Regions from separate parts of the Alicycliphilus soli genome, predicted to be linked through region 3. Evidence: predicted binding sites of a transcription regulator. Region 3 holds the regulator's gene; each other region holds the start of a gene.
The links. Region 3 encodes LexA, which represses DNA repair genes until DNA is damaged. Its sites were predicted from a motif close to ACTGTATNNNNATACAGT; they were not measured.

Region 1: the regulator LexA is predicted to act here: its motif matches at 3,373-3,390, upstream of recA (recombinase RecA).
Region 2: the regulator LexA is predicted to act here: its motif matches at 2,141-2,158, upstream of ABUE11_RS12480 (PA0069 family radical SAM protein).

Annotation. Positions count from the first base shown of each region.
Region 1 is NZ_CP160388.1:3,658,207-3,663,504, forward strand. Features, by position in the region: gene ABUE11_RS17200 (DUF1631 family protein) at 1-1,452, shown strand, start outside; gene recX (recombination regulator RecX) at 1,508-1,966, opposite strand; gene recA (recombinase RecA) at 2,243-3,331, opposite strand; gene ABUE11_RS17215 (helix-turn-helix domain-containing protein) at 3,473-3,955, shown strand; gene ABUE11_RS17220 (winged helix-turn-helix transcriptional regulator) at 3,956-4,429, opposite strand; gene ABUE11_RS17225 (D-amino acid dehydrogenase) at 4,556-5,298, shown strand, end outside.
Region 2 is NZ_CP160388.1:2,618,847-2,624,144, reverse strand. Features, by position in the region: gene mdeB (alpha-ketoglutarate dehydrogenase) at 1-123, shown strand, start outside; gene ABUE11_RS12490 (acyltransferase family protein) at 262-1,410, shown strand; gene rnk (nucleoside diphosphate kinase regulator) at 1,483-1,896, opposite strand; gene ABUE11_RS12480 (PA0069 family radical SAM protein) at 2,165-3,301, shown strand; gene fghA (S-formylglutathione hydrolase) at 3,298-4,164, opposite strand; gene ABUE11_RS12470 (S-(hydroxymethyl)glutathione dehydrogenase/class III alcohol dehydrogenase) at 4,353-5,298, opposite strand, start outside.
Region 3 is NZ_CP160388.1:1,566,915-1,572,212, reverse strand. Features, by position in the region: gene kdsB (3-deoxy-manno-octulosonate cytidylyltransferase) at 1-448, shown strand, start outside; gene adk (adenylate kinase) at 571-1,227, shown strand; gene ABUE11_RS07425 (asparaginase) at 1,278-2,240, opposite strand; gene lexA (transcriptional repressor LexA) at 2,317-2,991, shown strand; gene ABUE11_RS07415 (hypothetical protein) at 3,127-3,474, shown strand; gene ABUE11_RS07410 (pyridoxamine 5'-phosphate oxidase family protein) at 3,538-4,035, shown strand; gene hrpA (ATP-dependent RNA helicase HrpA) at 4,039-5,298, opposite strand, start outside.

The DNA.
Region 1 (5,298 bases), 1.8 Mb from region 3:
CTGCGCCGCCTGCTGACGCAGCCGGACACGGACGGCGACGCGACCCAGCCGATGCCGGCCTCGCCGGTGCTCATGCACGCGCTGGCCGACGAGCGCGTGGTCGCCGACCTGTACTACAGCGGCATGGCCACCCTCGTGGAGGACTACAGCCCGCAGGCCGTGGTGCATGTGGCCCAGGTGGTGCGCGATCGCGCGACCGAGTTCAAGAAGAAGGCCAGCACGGCGAGCGAGAAGGCCATCATCGAGGTCGTGGCCCTGATGTTCCAGAGCATTCTGAGTGAGGACCGCATTCCGCCGGCCATGCGCGTGTGGTTTGCGCGCCTGCAGGTACCGGTGCTGCGCGTGGCGCTGGCCGAACCCGAGTTCTTCAACGATCTGGCCCACCCCGCGCGCCAGCTCATCGACCGCATGGGCAGCTGCGTGCTGGGCTTCGACGCCAGCGCCATCAGCGGCACGGCGCTCGAGTCCGAGGTGCGCCGCGTGGTGCAGGTCATCGAGCAGTACCCCGAGACCGGCAAGCGCGTGTTCGAGTTGGTGCTGGCCGAGTTCGAGAAATTCCTCGCGAAGTTCCTCACGGAGCGCCAGGGCACGGCCCGCATCGTGAGCGTGGCCCAGCAGGTCGAGCAGCGCGAGACGCTGACCGTGCAGTACACGATCGAGCTGCGCAAGCTGCTCAAGGACATGCCCATACGCGAGGAGATCCGCGAATTCCTCTTCAAGACCTGGGCCGAGGTGCTCGCCATCTCGGCCGTGCGCGACGGCCCGCAGCATGCAGACACCGCGGACTACAAGCGCGCCGCCGGGGATCTGGTGTGGGCCGCGAGCGCCAAGCCCAACCGCGCCGACCGTGCGCGCGTCATACAGCAGCTGCCCACGCTGCTGCAGCGCCTGCGCCAGGGCCTGACGCTGGCGGGCGTGGTCGGAGCGCCCCAGGACGCGCAGATCAAGCGGCTGACCGACACGCTGGCCGAGGCCTTCCTGTCCAAGACCGCCGCCATCCCCCAGGAGCATATCGACGCCCTGGCCCGGCGCCTGGCCAGCCTCGAGGATTTCATCAGCGACGACGCCCTCGGCGAGATCCCGCTGAGCGCCGACAACATCGAGCTGCTGCTGGGCATAGACGCCTCGGCCATCCATGTCATCGCCGACAACGAGGCGCCGGTGCAGGAGGAGATGGTGGCCTGGGCGCAGCAGCTGCCGCTGGGCGCCTGGTTCACGATTGACCACAACGGCGCCTCGGCGCGCGTGCAATATGTCTGGCACAGCGAGCGCAAGCAGCTGCACCTGTTTGCCGCCGCCGATGGCAGCAGCTACCTGCTGCAGCTCAGGCGCCTGGGGGTCTATCTGCAGTCCGGCCTGCTGGCGGCCCAGGAGGACGAAAGCCTCACGCTGCGCGCCACGCGCGACGCGCTCACCAAGCTCGACGCCAATCCCGAGCGTCTGTTCGAGTAGACACTACAAATTAGTGAGCTGTCAGCGCTGTGTGGACAAGCGCTGCGGCCGCTTTTCATTCATATTCATCGGCGCAGCGCAGCACCTGGCGCACCACGTCGGCGGCAAAGCCGCGCGCGGCCAGAAAGCGCATCTGGCGCGCGCGCTCCTGGGGCGTGGCGGCCGGCGCCGCAGCGCCGAAACGCTGGCGCCACACGGCCAGTGCGCGCTCGAGCTCGGTGTCCGCGAGCTGCGCCGCCGCGGCGCGCACCAGGTCCTCGTCGAGCCCCTTGCGGCGCAGTTCCTGCGCCACTCGCTGGGCGCCGAAGCGCGCCGCGCGGCGATGCACCACGGACTCGGCGACGCGCTCCTCGTTGATGAAGTTGCGCCGCTGCAGCTCGTCGAGCAGGGCCGCGAGGTCCTCGCCCTCCTGCACATGGCGCGCGAGCTTGGCCTCGAGCTCTGCGCGCGAATGCTCGCGCTGCGCGAGCAGGCGCAGCGCGCGGGCCTTGAGCGAGGGTTTGGCGAAGCCCATGGACGCTATCCGCAGCAGTGCGGCTGCAGGAGCCGTTGATCCGCGTGGCCGCCGGGCGCGGCGCCGACTGCCCCGGTCGTCCCCGCGAAGGCGGGGATCCACCACTGCGACGAGGCGACCACCTGTGGCGCGCATGGATCCCCGCCTTCGCGGGGATGACGCGGGGGGCGGGGATGGCGCGGGGGATTCTCAGCGCGAATCATCAAAAACAATAGCCTCCAGCGCTTAATGGATGAGCGCCGGAAGCCTTTTTTTGCAACGAAATCCAGACGTCGATCAGGCCTCGGCGGCCTTCTTGCCGCGGCCGGGCTTGTCCTCGGCCGCATCGCCCGCCGTGGCCACGGGCAGCAGGGCGATGCCCAGGCTCTCGCGCACCTTGTTCTCGATCTCGCGCGCCAGGTCGGGGTTCTCGCGCAGGAACTCGCGCGCGTTGTCGCGGCCCTGGCCTATCTTCTCGCCGTTGTAGGCATACCAGGCGCCGCTCTTTTCCAGGATGCGCGCGTTCACGCCCATGTCGATGATCTCGCCCTCGCGCGAGATGCCCTCGCCGAACAGGATGTCGAACTCGGCCGTCTTGAACGGCGGGCTGACCTTGTTCTTGACGACCTTGACCTTGGTCTCGTTGCCTATGGCCTCGTCACCCTTCTTGATGCTGCCCGTGCGGCGGATATCCAGGCGCACCGAGGCGTAGAACTTGAGCGCGTTGCCGCCCGTCGTGGTCTCGGGGCTGCCGAACATGACGCCGATCTTCATGCGGATCTGGTTGATGAAGATGACCGTGCAGTTGGTCTTCTTGATCGTGGCCGTGAGCTTGCGCAGCGCCTGGCTCATGAGGCGCGCCTGCAGGCCGGGCAGCTGGTCGCCCATCTCGCCCTCGATCTCGGCCTTCGGCACCAGGGCCGCGACCGAGTCCACGACGATCAGGTCCACGGCGCCCGAGCGCACCAGGGAGTCGACGATCTCCAGCGCCTGCTCGCCGGTGTCGGGCTGGCTGATGAGGATGTCGTTGAGATTCACGCCGAGCTTTTGCGCGTATTGGGTGTCGAGCGCATGCTCGGCGTCGATGAAGGCGCAGGTGCCGCCGAGCTTTTGCATCTCGGCAATGACCTGCAGCGTGAGCGTGGTCTTGCCCGAGGATTCCGGCCCGTAGATCTCGATCACGCGCCCGCGCGGCAGGCCACCCACGCCCAGGGCGATATCCAGGCCCAGCGAGCCGGTGGAGACCACCTGGATGTCCTCGATCTGCTCGCCCTCGCCCAGGCGCATGATGGTGCCCTTGCCGAACTGCTTCTCGATCTGGGCCAGCGCGGCCTGCAGGGCCTTGGCCTTTTCGCTCTGGTCGGCGGTCTTGACGGTGGTGTCCATGGAGTTGCTCCTCTTGGTGGCCATAGTGCTTTCGGTGGCAGACTGTTTTGATCAACAGTCTGTATGCGTGAACAGTAGTTTATGAGGCCGCCATTCTATCCGGAAGATATTTTTAGTCAGTTTGCCTGACAATATGCGCCCATGTTCAACCCGCTCCTCTCCCACGCCGACGATTGGCGCCAGACCCACCTGGGCCGCCTCATGGGCCATGCGCTGCGGCGCTTCGACGCGCGCGTGCTGCAGCTCATGGCGCGCGACGTGCAGGTGCCGCTGGCTCTGTCCAACCTGGCCGCGCGCGAGCAGGTGGGCGCGGCCCATATCCACATCACGCGCCATCTGTCGCTGCAGGGCGACCGCCTGACCGACCTGGCCGAGCGCGCCGGCATGACCAAGCAGGCCATGGCCAGCCTGGTGGACCAATGCGAGGCCTGGGGCCTGGTCACGCGCGAGGCCGACGCGCACGATGCGCGTGCGCGCCGCGTCTGCTTCACGCCCACGGGCCTGGCGTGGCTTGCGGCGTTCCGCGCGGCCGTGGCGCAGGCAGAAAGCGAGTTTCGCGCCGCGGTCGGCGAGGAGGTGGCCACCGTCGTGGCCCTGGGGCTCGAGGCCTATGCAAACGGCTGATCAACGCCCGCGGTCGACGGGGATGACAAGGCTCTCCTTGACCTCCTCCATCACCACATAGCTGTTGGACTGCGCGGGCACGGGCATCTGCTGCAGGATGGAACCGAGCAGGCTGCGGTATTCCGACATGCCGGCCAGGCGCGCCTTGACGAGGTAGTCGAAGCTGCCCGAGATCAAATGGCATTCGAGCACCTCGGGCATGTTCTGCAGCTCGTCGCGCACCTTCTTGAAGATCTGCTCGGACTTCTGCGCCAGCGTGATCTCCACGAACACCAGCAGGCTCTTGCCCAGCGCCGCGGGGTTCACGCGCGCGTGGTAGCCGGTGATCACGCCCTGGGCCTCCAGGCGCTTGACGCGCTGTGAGCAGGGCGAGGTGGACAGGCCCACGCGCTCGCCGAGTTCGGTCATGGTCAGGCGCCCATCCTGCTGCAACAGGGCCAGGATGCGCCGGTCTATGGCGTCGAGATCAGACATTGCTGAAAAGTAAGGGAAGGAGGGGCACAAACAGCAAACATTGCTGTAGTGCGACGATATTTCAGCAAAGTATGCGCGCGCAAATCCGTAAAGTCACGATCATTGATCGAACATCGGAGACAGACCATGAAAGTTGTAGTCCTGGGTGCCGGCGTGATCGGCGTGACCACCGCCTATTACCTCGCCCGCGCGGGTGCCGAGGTCACCGTGATCGACCGCCAGGACGGCCCGGCGCAGGACACGAGCTTTGCCAACGCCGGCCAGGTGTCGTTCGGCTACTCCACGCCCTGGGGCGCGCCCGGCATCCCGATGAAGGCCCTCAAGTGGATGTTCGAGAAGCACGCGCCGCTGTCCATCCGCCCCGACGGCAGCTTGTTCCAGCTGCGCTGGATGGCCCAGATGCTGCGCAACTGCTCGGCCGAGCGCTACGCCGTGAACAAGGAGCGCATGCTGCGCCTGGCCAACTACAGCCGCGAGTGCATACAGCAACTGCGCCGCGACACCGGCATCGCATACGAAGGGCGCCAGGCCGGCACGCTGCAGCTGTTTCGCTCGCAGAAGCAGGTGGACCAGGCCCAGCGCGACATCGCCGTGCTCGAGGAATGCGGCATCGCCTACGAGCTGCTCGACGCCCAGGGCGTGCGCCGGGCCGAGCCCGCGCTGGCGCGCGCGGATGCCACGATTGCCGGCGGCCTGCGCCTACCGCAGGACGAGACCGGCGACTGCTTCCAGTTCACCAACGCGCTGGCGCGCATGGCGCAGGCGCTGGGTGTGAAGTTCCGCTTTGGCACAGGCGTGGATGCACTGCTCTTCGACGGCCATGGCGCCGTGAACGGCGTGCAGCTGGCCACACCCGAGCGCGAGGTGGT
Region 2 (5,298 bases), 1.1 Mb from region 3:
GGCCGGCGCTTGCGCACGCTGGGCACCGACGGCTTTGGCCGCAGTGACACGCGCGCCGCGCTGCGCAGCTTCTTCCGCGTGGACGCGGCGCACATTGCCGAGGCGGCGCAGCGGGCCTTGTGACACTGAACGGGGGCAGAGAATTGCTGGCGCTGGCCGTGGCGCTATGTTTTTTGCTGCCCGTGTGAACCATTGGGGTGGGTCGTGCGTTGAAGGAGTCTGGGTTTTCCCCGGATTCAGTGTTTCGCCCCATCCCCTCCCATGTCCCAACCACAGCGCAGCGCCGTCATCGACAGCGCCAAGGGCCTGGCCTGCATGGCCATCGTTTGGCACCACCTCGCGTTCTATGGGCCCATGTCCGACCTCGTGCGCCAGGACATGCCGGCCCTCATCGACTGGCTCTACGAATACGCACGCATGGCCGTGCAGGTGTTTCTCGTGCTCGGCGGCTTTCTGGCCGCGGCCAGCCTGGCGCCGCGCGGGCATGCGCGCTTCGATGCGCCCTGGATGCGTGTGCTGCGCCGCTATGTGCGCCTGGTCGTGCCCTATGCCGTGGCGCTGGCGCTGGCCATCGTCGTGCAGGCGGCGGTGCGGCCGTGGTTCCACCATGACTCCGTGTCCGCCGAACCCGGACTGTGGCAGCTGCTGGCCCATGCACTGCTGCTGCACGGCGTGATGGGCGAGGAGTCGCTCTCCGCGGGCGTCTGGTATGTGGCCATCGACTTTCAGCTGTTCGCGCTCACGGCGCTGGCGCTCGCGGCGGTCTCCTGGGCCGCGACGGCGCTGCGCGCGCGCTTGGGGCGCCAGATGCTCGCGCGCTGCTGGCCCTGGGCCATGACGGGGGCGCAGCTCATCGTGGCGCTGGGCGTGGCAGCGTCGCTGCTGTACTTCAACCGCGACGCGCGCTGGGACATCTGGGCCGCGTATTTCTTCGGTGCCTACGGCCTGGGCATGCTGGCCTTCTGGGCCGTGCGCTCGCCGCAGGCGCCGGGCGCCTGGGGCTGGACCCTGCTGATCGTGGCGCTGGTGGGGGTGGCGCTGGCCGCGCAGTGGCGCGACCGCATTGCGCTCGCCGGCGTCACGGCGCTGGCCCTGGTGCTGGTCATGCGCCGGCCGGGCACGGCGCGCTGGCAGGGCTGGGCGCCGCTGAACCGGCTCGGGCAGATGTCGTACTCGGTCTTTCTCGTGCACTTCGCAGTCTGCGTGATGGTGAACGCCGTGGTGCATTTCCTCTGGCCGGACTCCGTGCTCGCGGCCGAGATCGGCATGCCGCTGGCCTTCGGTCTGTCGCTGGCCGCGGGCCATGTGCTCTACGAACGCGTGGAGCGCCACGCGCCCGACTGGCAATCGGCGCTCGGTTGGCAGGCCGGCATGGTGGGCGCGGGGCTGCTCACGGCGGCCGTTCTCTGAAGCTGTTCGTGATGGCGCGGGCACAAAAAAGGCAGCCCGCGGGCTGCCTGGCCGTAGCGCGGGGCGCGGGTCTCAGCGATGGAGCTCGCCCGCGTTCTCGGGCTGGTAGTCGATCGCGTCCACGCGCACCGTGGTGACCTTGCCCGTGGCGCTGGGCATCTGCAGCTCGTCGCCCACGGCCAGGCCCAGCAGGGCGATGCCCACGGGGGCGAAGATGGACACCTTGCTGTCGCTGCCGTCCATCTCCTTGGGATAGACCAGGGTCAGCGTGCTGGTCTTGCCGGTCTCCAGCATGGTGAAGCGCACGGTGGAGTTCATGGTCACGACATTGGGCGGCATGTCCTTGGGGTCGAGCACGTCGGCGCGGTCGAGCTCGGCCTCCAGCACGTCGCGGCCGGGGAAGGGCGTCTGGTTCTTCTCCAGCAGGGCCTCGATGCGATCCATGTCCAGCGAGGACAGGACGATGTGGGGTTTGCTCTGCGACATGGTGGGACTCCCTGGACTCAATGGCGTGCCGCGGCCTGCGGCAGCTCTCAAACGGACAAAAGCCCGGGCAACGGGGTTGTCCGGGCCAAGGCATGAAATTCAACAAACACCTGCTTGGTGCGATGCGGCATTGTGCGCTGCAGCACTGCTTTTGCCAAGGGAAGTCATACGCCGCTGCCGTGAATTGCGCGGCGTTTGCCAGAACGCCTGAAATCACTTATGCGTGCAGGGTTTCTCGTGAAGCACTGTTTGTATTTACAGTGTTCTCATGATCGACGATGAAGCTCCTGTATTCCCGCCCGCGCGCCCCATCAAGGGTCGTGGCGCTGCCGAGCGCATGGCACACCGCTTCGCGCGCGATGCGCGCGCGCCCTTTGATGACGGCTGGGGCGGCCCGCAGGCGCAGGAGGGCGCCGAGCCTGCCGAACCCACCGCGCCGCCGCGCACCCGGGTGGTCTGGGAGGACGCGCGCAGCGCGCTGTGCCGCAACGACTCGCCCGACATCTTCTTCGAGCAGTCCGTCAACCCCTACCGCGGCTGCGAGCATGGCTGCGTGTACTGCTATGCGCGGCCCACGCACAGCTATCTGGGCCTGTCGCCGGGGCTGGACTTCGAGACGCACATCATCGCCAAGCGCAACATTGCCGCCCTGCTGCGCGAGGAGCTGGCGCGGCCCGGTCACCGGCCGTCGGTGGTCAACATCGGCTCGGCCACCGACTGCTACCAGCCCGTGGAGCGCGAGCTGCTTTTGACGCGCGGCCTGATCGAGGTGATGCAGGAGGCGCGCCACCCGTTTTCGCTCATTACCAAGAGCAGCGGCGTGGAGCGCGACCTGGACCTGCTCGCTCCGCTCGCACAGGCGCGCCTGGCCGCCGCCTATGTGACCATCACCACGCTGGACGCGCACCTTGCGCGCGTGCTCGAGCCGCGCGCCGCATCGCCCGAGCGGCGGCTGCGCACCATACGCGCGCTGGCCGACGCCGGCGTGCCCGTGGGCGTGAGCGTGGCGCCGCAGATCCCCTTCATCACCGAGGACATGGAGCAGGTGCTGGCCGCCGCGCGCGAGGCGGGCGCCCGGTCGGCCTTCTACACGGTGATCCGCCTGCCGTGGGAGCTCAACGCGCTGATGCGCCAATGGCTTGCGCTGCACTACCCGGAGCGTGCCGAGCGCGTGATCGCGCGCATCCAGGACCTGCATGGCGTGGACGCGCCCGCCCGCGCCGCGGGCAAGAGCTACGACGCCAGCCACGCCAGCCGCATGAAGGGCCAGGGCCTGTGGGCCGACCTGCTGCGCCAGCGCTTCGAGAAGACCTGCGCGCGCCTGGGGCTCAACCGCGAGCGCACGGCGCTGGACCTGACGCAGTTCCGCCCGGCGCTGGCGCGTGGGCAGGGGGTGTTGTTTTAGATCAGCCCCAACTGCTGCGCATGGTGGCGCAGGTGATCGGCCATGAAGCTCTGGATGAAGTAGTAGCCATGGTCATAGCCCGCGTGGCGGCGCAGCGTGAGCGGCTGTCCCGTGGCCGCGCAGGCGGCCTCGAAGGACTCGGGCCGCAGCTGCCCGTCGTGCAGGAATTTGTCCGCCAGCCCCTGGTCGATGAGGATGCCGCCGGGGTAGGGCGCCTGGGTTTGGCCTTGCATGAGCAGCGTGGCATCGTGAGCGGCCCAGGCCTGGCGGTTCGTTCCAAAATAGCCCGTGAAGGCCTTCTCCCCCCAAGGGCAGTCGACCGGATGGGCGATGGGGGCGAAGGCCGACAGGCTCTTGAAGCGGCCCGGGTGGCGCAGCGCCAGCGTGAGCGCGCCATGCCCGCCCATGCTGTGCCCGAAGACGCCGATGCGCGTGCCGTCGATGGGCAGGGCCTGGGTGATGAGCGGCAGCAGCTCCTGCATCAGCCAGCTCTCCATGCGCCAGTGCGTGGCCCAGGGGGCCTGGCTGGCGTCGAGGTAGAAACCCGCGCCCACACCGAAGTCCCAGGCGTCGGACTCGCCCGCCACGCCCGCGCCGCGCGGGCTGGTGTCGGGCGCGATCAGGGCCAGGCCCAGCTCGGCCGCGAGCCGCTGCGCGCCGGCCTTAGTGGGGAAGGTCTCCTCGGTGCAGGTCAGGCCCGCCAGGTAGAGCAGGGCGGGCACCTTCTCGCCCGCGAGCGCCGCGGGTGGCAGAAAGACCGAGAACGCCATCGGCAGGCCGATCTCGCGCGAGGCATGGCGGTAAAAGCGCTGCTCGCCGCCGAAGCAGGCGTGGGAGGACAGCAGTTCCATGGGGATGGTCATTGGGTGGTTCTTCCTCAGGCTGTCAAATCGTCGTCATTCCGGCGAAGGCCGGAATCCAGGAACCTCGCCGCGCCCAAGCCGCATGGATTCCGGCCTTCGCCGGAATGACGGCCATCTGAGGCTCGGGCTGTTTCAGGTTAAATTGCACTGAAACGCCCAGCAGGCAAGCGCGAGCAGCTATTGTTTTTTTAATTGCCGTAGTGCACCACCGAGCGAATCGACTTGCCCTCGTGCATGAGGTCGAAGGCCTGGTTGATGTCGGCCAGGCCCATGGTGTGGGTGACGAAGGGCGCAAGCTGGATGCGGCCGGCCATGGCGTCCTGCACCATGCCGGGCAGTTCGCTGCGGCCCTTGACGCCGCCGAATGCCGTGCCCAGCCAACGCCGGCCCGTGACGAGCTGGAAGGGGCGGGTGGAGATCTCCTGGCCCGCGCCCGCCACGCCGATGATCACGCTCTGGCCCCAGCCGCGGTGCGCGCATTCGAGCGCCGCGCGCATCACATTCACGTTGCCTATGCATTCGAAGGAATGATCGACGCCCCAGCCGGTCATCTCGACGATCACCTGCTGAATCGGCTTGTCGAAGTCCTTGGGGTTGACGCAGTCGGTGGCGCCAAAGGTGCGTGCCAGGTCGAATTTGCCGGGGTTGGTGTCGATGGCGATGATGCGCCCGGCCTGGGCGAGCTTCGCGCCCTGGATGACAGCCAGGCCAATACCGCCCAGACCAAACACCGCGACGGTGTCGCCGGGCTGCACCTTGGCGGTGTTCTTCACGGCGCCCAGGCCCGTGGTTACGCCGCAGCCCAGCAGGCACACCTGCTCGGGGTTGGCCGCGGGGTCAATCTTTGCGAGCGACACCTCGGCCACCACGGTGTATTCGCTGAAAGTGGAGCAGCCCATGTAGTGGTAGACGGGCTGGCCGTTGTAGGAAAAGCGCGTCGTGCCATCGGGCATCACGCCCTTGCCCTGGGTGGCGCGCACGGCCACGCAGAGGTTGGTCTTGCCGCTCTTGCAGAACAGGCATTCGCCGCATTCTGCCGTGTACAGCGGGATCACATGGTCACCGGGCTTGACGCTGGTCACGCCTTCGCCGCACTCGACGACGATGCCCGCGCCCTCATGCCCGAGCACGGCG
Region 3 (5,298 bases):
CGACGCCGTGGCCGCGATCCTGCACCAGCGCGCCGACGCCAGCATGGGCACGGCCGCGCACGCCATCGACAGCGCGGCGGACTTCGCCAACCCCAACATCGTCAAGGTGGTGCTGGACGCCCATGGCATGGCTCACTATTTCAGCCGGGCGCCGATCCCGTATGCGCGCGACCATGCCCCGGGCAGCGCCTGGTGGCAGGCCGGCCAGGGCGCGCCCGCAGGCTTTGCCCCGCTGCGCCATGTGGGCATCTACAGCTACCGCGCGGGGTTTCTGCGCCGCTTCCCGGACCTTTCGCCCGCGCCCACCGAGCAGCTGGAGGCGCTGGAGCAGCTGCGCGCGCTCTGGCATGGCCACCGCATCGCCGTGCACGTGACGGCGAGCGCCCCCGGCGCCGGCGTGGACACGCCCGAGGACCTCGAGCGCGTGCGCGCCCTGCTGGCCGGATAGCCTGCGCCGTCAGCTTGGCGCAGGAAGCGCATGCTATCCTTGCGCGCGCAAAAAAGCACCGGCCGCGCCACCACACGCCCGCCAACAGAGTGCCCACCGATTTCAAAACACCAGAGGACACCATGAGACTGATTCTGCTGGGCGCGCCAGGCGCCGGAAAGGGCACACAAGCGGCCTTCATCTGCCAGAAATACGGCATTCCGCAAATCTCCACGGGTGACATGCTGCGCGCCGCCGTCAAGGCCGGCACGCCCCTGGGCCTGCAGGCCAAGGCCGTCATGGACGCGGGCCAACTCGTGAGCGATGACCTGATCATCAACCTCGTGAAGGAGCGCATCGCCGAGCCCGACTGCGCCAAGGGCTTTCTGTTCGACGGCTTCCCGCGCACCATCCCCCAGGCCGACGCCATGAAGGCCGCGGGCGTCAAGCTCGACTATGTGCTCGAAATCGACGTGCCCTTCGACGCCATCATCGAGCGCATGAGCGGCCGCCGCTCGCACCCCGCCTCGGGCCGCACCTACCACGTCAAGTTCAACCCGCCCAAGGTCGACGGCAAGGACGACGTGACGGGCGAGCCCCTGGTGCAGCGCGATGACGACAAGGAAGAAACCGTCAAGAAGCGCCTGCAGGTCTACAGCGACCAGACCCGACCGCTGGTGGACTACTACTCCAACTGGGCCAAGAACGATCCGGCCGCCGCGCCCAAGTACCGCGCCATTCAGGGCACGGGCAGCGTGGAGGAAATCACCGAGCGCGCCCTGACGGCCTTGAGCAGCTGACCAGCCCACACACCTGCTCTACAACGCCCCGCCCTGCGGGGCGTTGTGCTTCATGCGCCGTCCATCAGCTCCAGCATCAGGCTGATGCGCGCCTTCACGGGGCTCAGTCCCTCGGCATCGCGCCAGGGCGCGCCCTCGATGGCCAGCATGCGCCCCTCGGGGCAGCGCGAGGCCGCGCGCACCGCCACGCCCGCGGCCACGGCGCGCGCCAGCGCTGCCTCGAGCGCGCGGTGCAGCGTGCCATTGCCCGTGGCCGCCACGACGATGCCACGCACGCCCTTGTCCACCAGCCAGTCCACCACACACCCATCGGCGCCGGCATGGCTATGCACAATCTCCACGCGCGGCCAGGCGGCGGTGGCCAGACCGGGCAGCAGCGCGGCATGGCGCGGCGCCGTGACGGCGGGCGCGCGCCCATGGGCCCAGCGCACCCGCCCGGCCTCCACCCAGCCCAGCGACCCCTCGTCGCCCGAGGCAAACGCATCGAGCCGCAGCGGGTGCACCTTGCTCACGGCGCGCGCGCCATGGACCACGCCGGCCGCCACCATCAGCACGCCGCACGCAGAGGGCTCGGCCGCGAGCGTCACGGCATCGAGCAGGTTCTGCGGCCCGTCGGGCACCAGGGCCGTCGCCGGGCGCATCGCGCAGGTCAGCACCACGGGCCTGGACGCGGCCAGCAGCTCGCGCAGCAACCAGGCTGTCTCCTCCAGCGTGTCCGTGCCATGGGTGATGACGATGCCGGCCACGAGCGGGTCCGCCAGGTGCTGGGCGCAGCGCCCGGCAAGCCTGGCCCAGACCGAGAAATCCATGTCCTTGCTGTCGATCTGCGCGATCTGCTCTGCCTCCAGGTTGCAGGGAGATGCCTGCGCCAGAGCGGGTACGGCGGCCAGCAACTGCTGCACGCCGATCTGCCCGGCCGTATACCCCACGTTGGCGCCGGCCACGCTGGAGGTGCCGGCAATCGTGCCTCCGGTGCCGAGCACGACAATTTTTCTTGTTGCAGCCACTTGCAGCCTTTCAAAAACTGTTCAAAAATACAGGTACTGGATTGAAATACAGTTTGCTGTTCAACCCCACCGGACTCACGCCATGCTCGACAGCCCCAAGCTCACCGCCCGCCAGCAGCAGATCCTGGACCTGATCCAGACCGCCATCGCGCAGACGGGCGCCCCGCCCACGCGCGCCGAGATCGCGGCCGAGCTCGGCTTCAAGTCCGCCAACGCTGCCGAGGAACACCTGCAGGCGCTGGCGCGCAAGGGCGTCATCGAACTCGTGAGCGGCACCTCGCGCGGCATACGTCTGTGTGGCGAGACCGTGCGCAACATCAACGCCGTGCGCGGCACCCAGTTCAGCCTGCCGATTCCGGGCCTGTCGCAGCTCACGCTGCCGCTCATAGGCCGCGTCGCCGCGGGCTCGCCGATTCTGGCGCAAGAGCATGTGGACCAGACCTACACGGTCGAAGGCAGCCTGTTCGCGCACAAGCCCGACTATCTGCTCAAGGTGCGCGGCATGTCCATGCGCGACGTGGGCATCATGGACGGCGACCTTCTGGCCGTGCAGGCCACGCGCGAGGCGCGCAGCGGCCAGATCATCGTGGCCCGCCTGGGCGACGACGTCACCGTCAAGCGCCTGCGCCGTACCGGCAGCGCCATCGAGCTGCTGCCCGAGAACCCCGACTACCCCGTGATCCGGGTGCAGCCCGGCGAGCCCTTCGAGATCGAGGGCCTGGCCGTGGGCCTGATCCGCAACACCATGCTGATGTAAGCAGCACGGCGCCGCCGCAGGTGGCGGGCGTCTGGCATGGGGCAGCTGCCCCATGTCAACCCTGCGGATAGGCGCCTCGTCCTTGGCAATCCTGCCTGTGTTCCACCTTCATGCCCTGCATGCCGGAGTCTTCACATGGGATTCGCTCTCTCCGCCCTGTCTTCACTCTGCGAGCCGCTGCGCCGCATCGCCACGTCCATGCGCGCGCGCCCCACGCACCATGGCCTGCCCGGCCTCATGCGCACCGCATACCTGGCCGACACCCAGGCCAGCAATGACCCGCGGTGCGCGGCTATCGCCGGCCCTGCGAGCCGTCGGGCCGCCACCCCTGGCCCTGCGGAGCCCGCCCGGCCGCTTGCGGGCGCGCCAGCCCGCCCGCTGCGTGTGGTGGTGAGCCGCCAGGACGGCAAGCCCTGCCGCCTGGTGATTTCCGGGCGCATGGCCGATGTCTGTGCCGAGCTCAACCGCCTGGCGCTGCATTGAGCCCAGGCCGATGAGGCGCGGCATTTCTACAATCGGCTGCACTACGCAGCCACTACCCATGCCATGCCCCACGAATCGCGCCTCGATCACTCCCTGAGGCAGTTGCTCAGCAGCCGCCGCACGGCGGCACTGGCCACGCTGCCGCCCGGCGACGACGCACGGCAGTCCGCCATGCCCATGGTGTCGTTCGTGCCGTTTGCCATCGACCCGGCCGCGGGCGCCTTCGTGATCCATGTCAGTGCGCTGGCCGCCCACACGCGCAACCTGCAGCGCCAGCCCATGGCGTCGCTGCTGATCACGGCCCCCGAGGAGCCCGGGCAACCCGTCCATGCGCTGGAGCGCGTGACCGTCTTCGGCCGCGCCACGGAGCTGGCCGCGGACGATGCCGCCGAGAGCCGCGCGGCCTATCTGGGCCGCTTCCCCGAGGCCGAGCCCATGACCGCCCTGCCCGACTTCCGCTTCGTGCGCATCACGCCGCTGGGCGCGCGCCATGTCGCGGGCTTTGGCGCGGCGCGCGACCTCTCGGCCGAGGAGCTCGCCGCCCTGCTCCTGCCCCGATAGCCGTCACGACAGCAGCTGCGCCCAGACCTTGTCCAGCCGCTTGCCACTGACCGGGTAGGGAGTGCGCAGCTCCTGGGCAAAAAAGCTCACGCGCAGCTCCTCGAGCATCCAGCGGTATTCCTGCATGCGCGCGTCCTGCTGGCCCTTGCGCTCTGCGACCAGGCGCCAGTAGCGCTGCTCCAGCGGCTGCAGCTCCTTGAACTTGGCTGCGTCGCGCGCCGGGTCGGCGCGGTATTTGTCGAGGCGCACCGTGATGGCCTTCAAGTAGCGCGCAAAGTGCTGCAGCTGCGCCCAGGGGGCCTGCGCGATGAAGTTCTTCGGCATCAGGTTTTGTAGCTGTCTGGCCGCGTCCTGTGTGGCCTCCGGCGCGTTTTTCGTGTCCTTGATCTTGCGCTGGGCTGCTGCGTATTCCTGCAGGATGGCGCCCGCCAGGCGCGCCACCTCGTTGGCAATCAGGGTCAGCCGCCCGCGCCCGTCCTGCACGCGCTGCTTGAACTGCGCCGCGTCCTGCGGCAGGGGATCCTGCAGAAAGGCGCGGTCCATGGCCACGTCGATGATCTGCGCGCGCAGCTCCTCCTGCGTGCCCAGCGGCATATAGGCCACGGCCATTTTCTGCAGGTCGGGGATGTTTTTTTCCAGGTACTTGAGCGCGTCCCTGATCTGCAGCGCGCACAGGCGGCGCAGGCCCAGGCGGTGGCGTGCGGCGGCGACCTCGGGCTCGTCGAACACCTCTATGGTCACGGCGTCGCCCTGGTCTATCAGGGCCGGAAAGCCGATCAGCGTGTGCGCGCCCTTTTTGAGCTCCATGAGCTCGGGCAGCTCGCCAAAGCTCCAATCGGTATAGCGGCTGTCGCCCTGGTGGGTGGCGGCGGGTGCTTTGTTTTCAGGAGCTTCTTGCGCTTTCCTGCTGGCGTTTTCAGATAGATTTGTCTTTTGTTCTGTTTCTGGACGGGCGTCGCCAGCTATCTTTAACGCAGCAAGCGCCTGAAACGCCCCACGCGCCTTGCCGCCCCATTCAGCCTTGAGCGCCGCGAGGTTGCGCCCCTGGCCGAGCTGGCGGCCATGCTCGTCGATGACGCGCAGGTTCATGAACAGATGGGCGCTGAGCATGTCGGGCTTGAAGTCGGCGCGCTTGATGTCGAGCGATGTTTCGTCGCGCGCCTGCTTGAGCAGCACGTCGATCAGCCCGCCCTGGCTCCAGCGCTCCTCCCGCAGAAACAGCGTGGCCAGGCGCTCGGCATGTTCGGGCAGGGGCACGAAGCG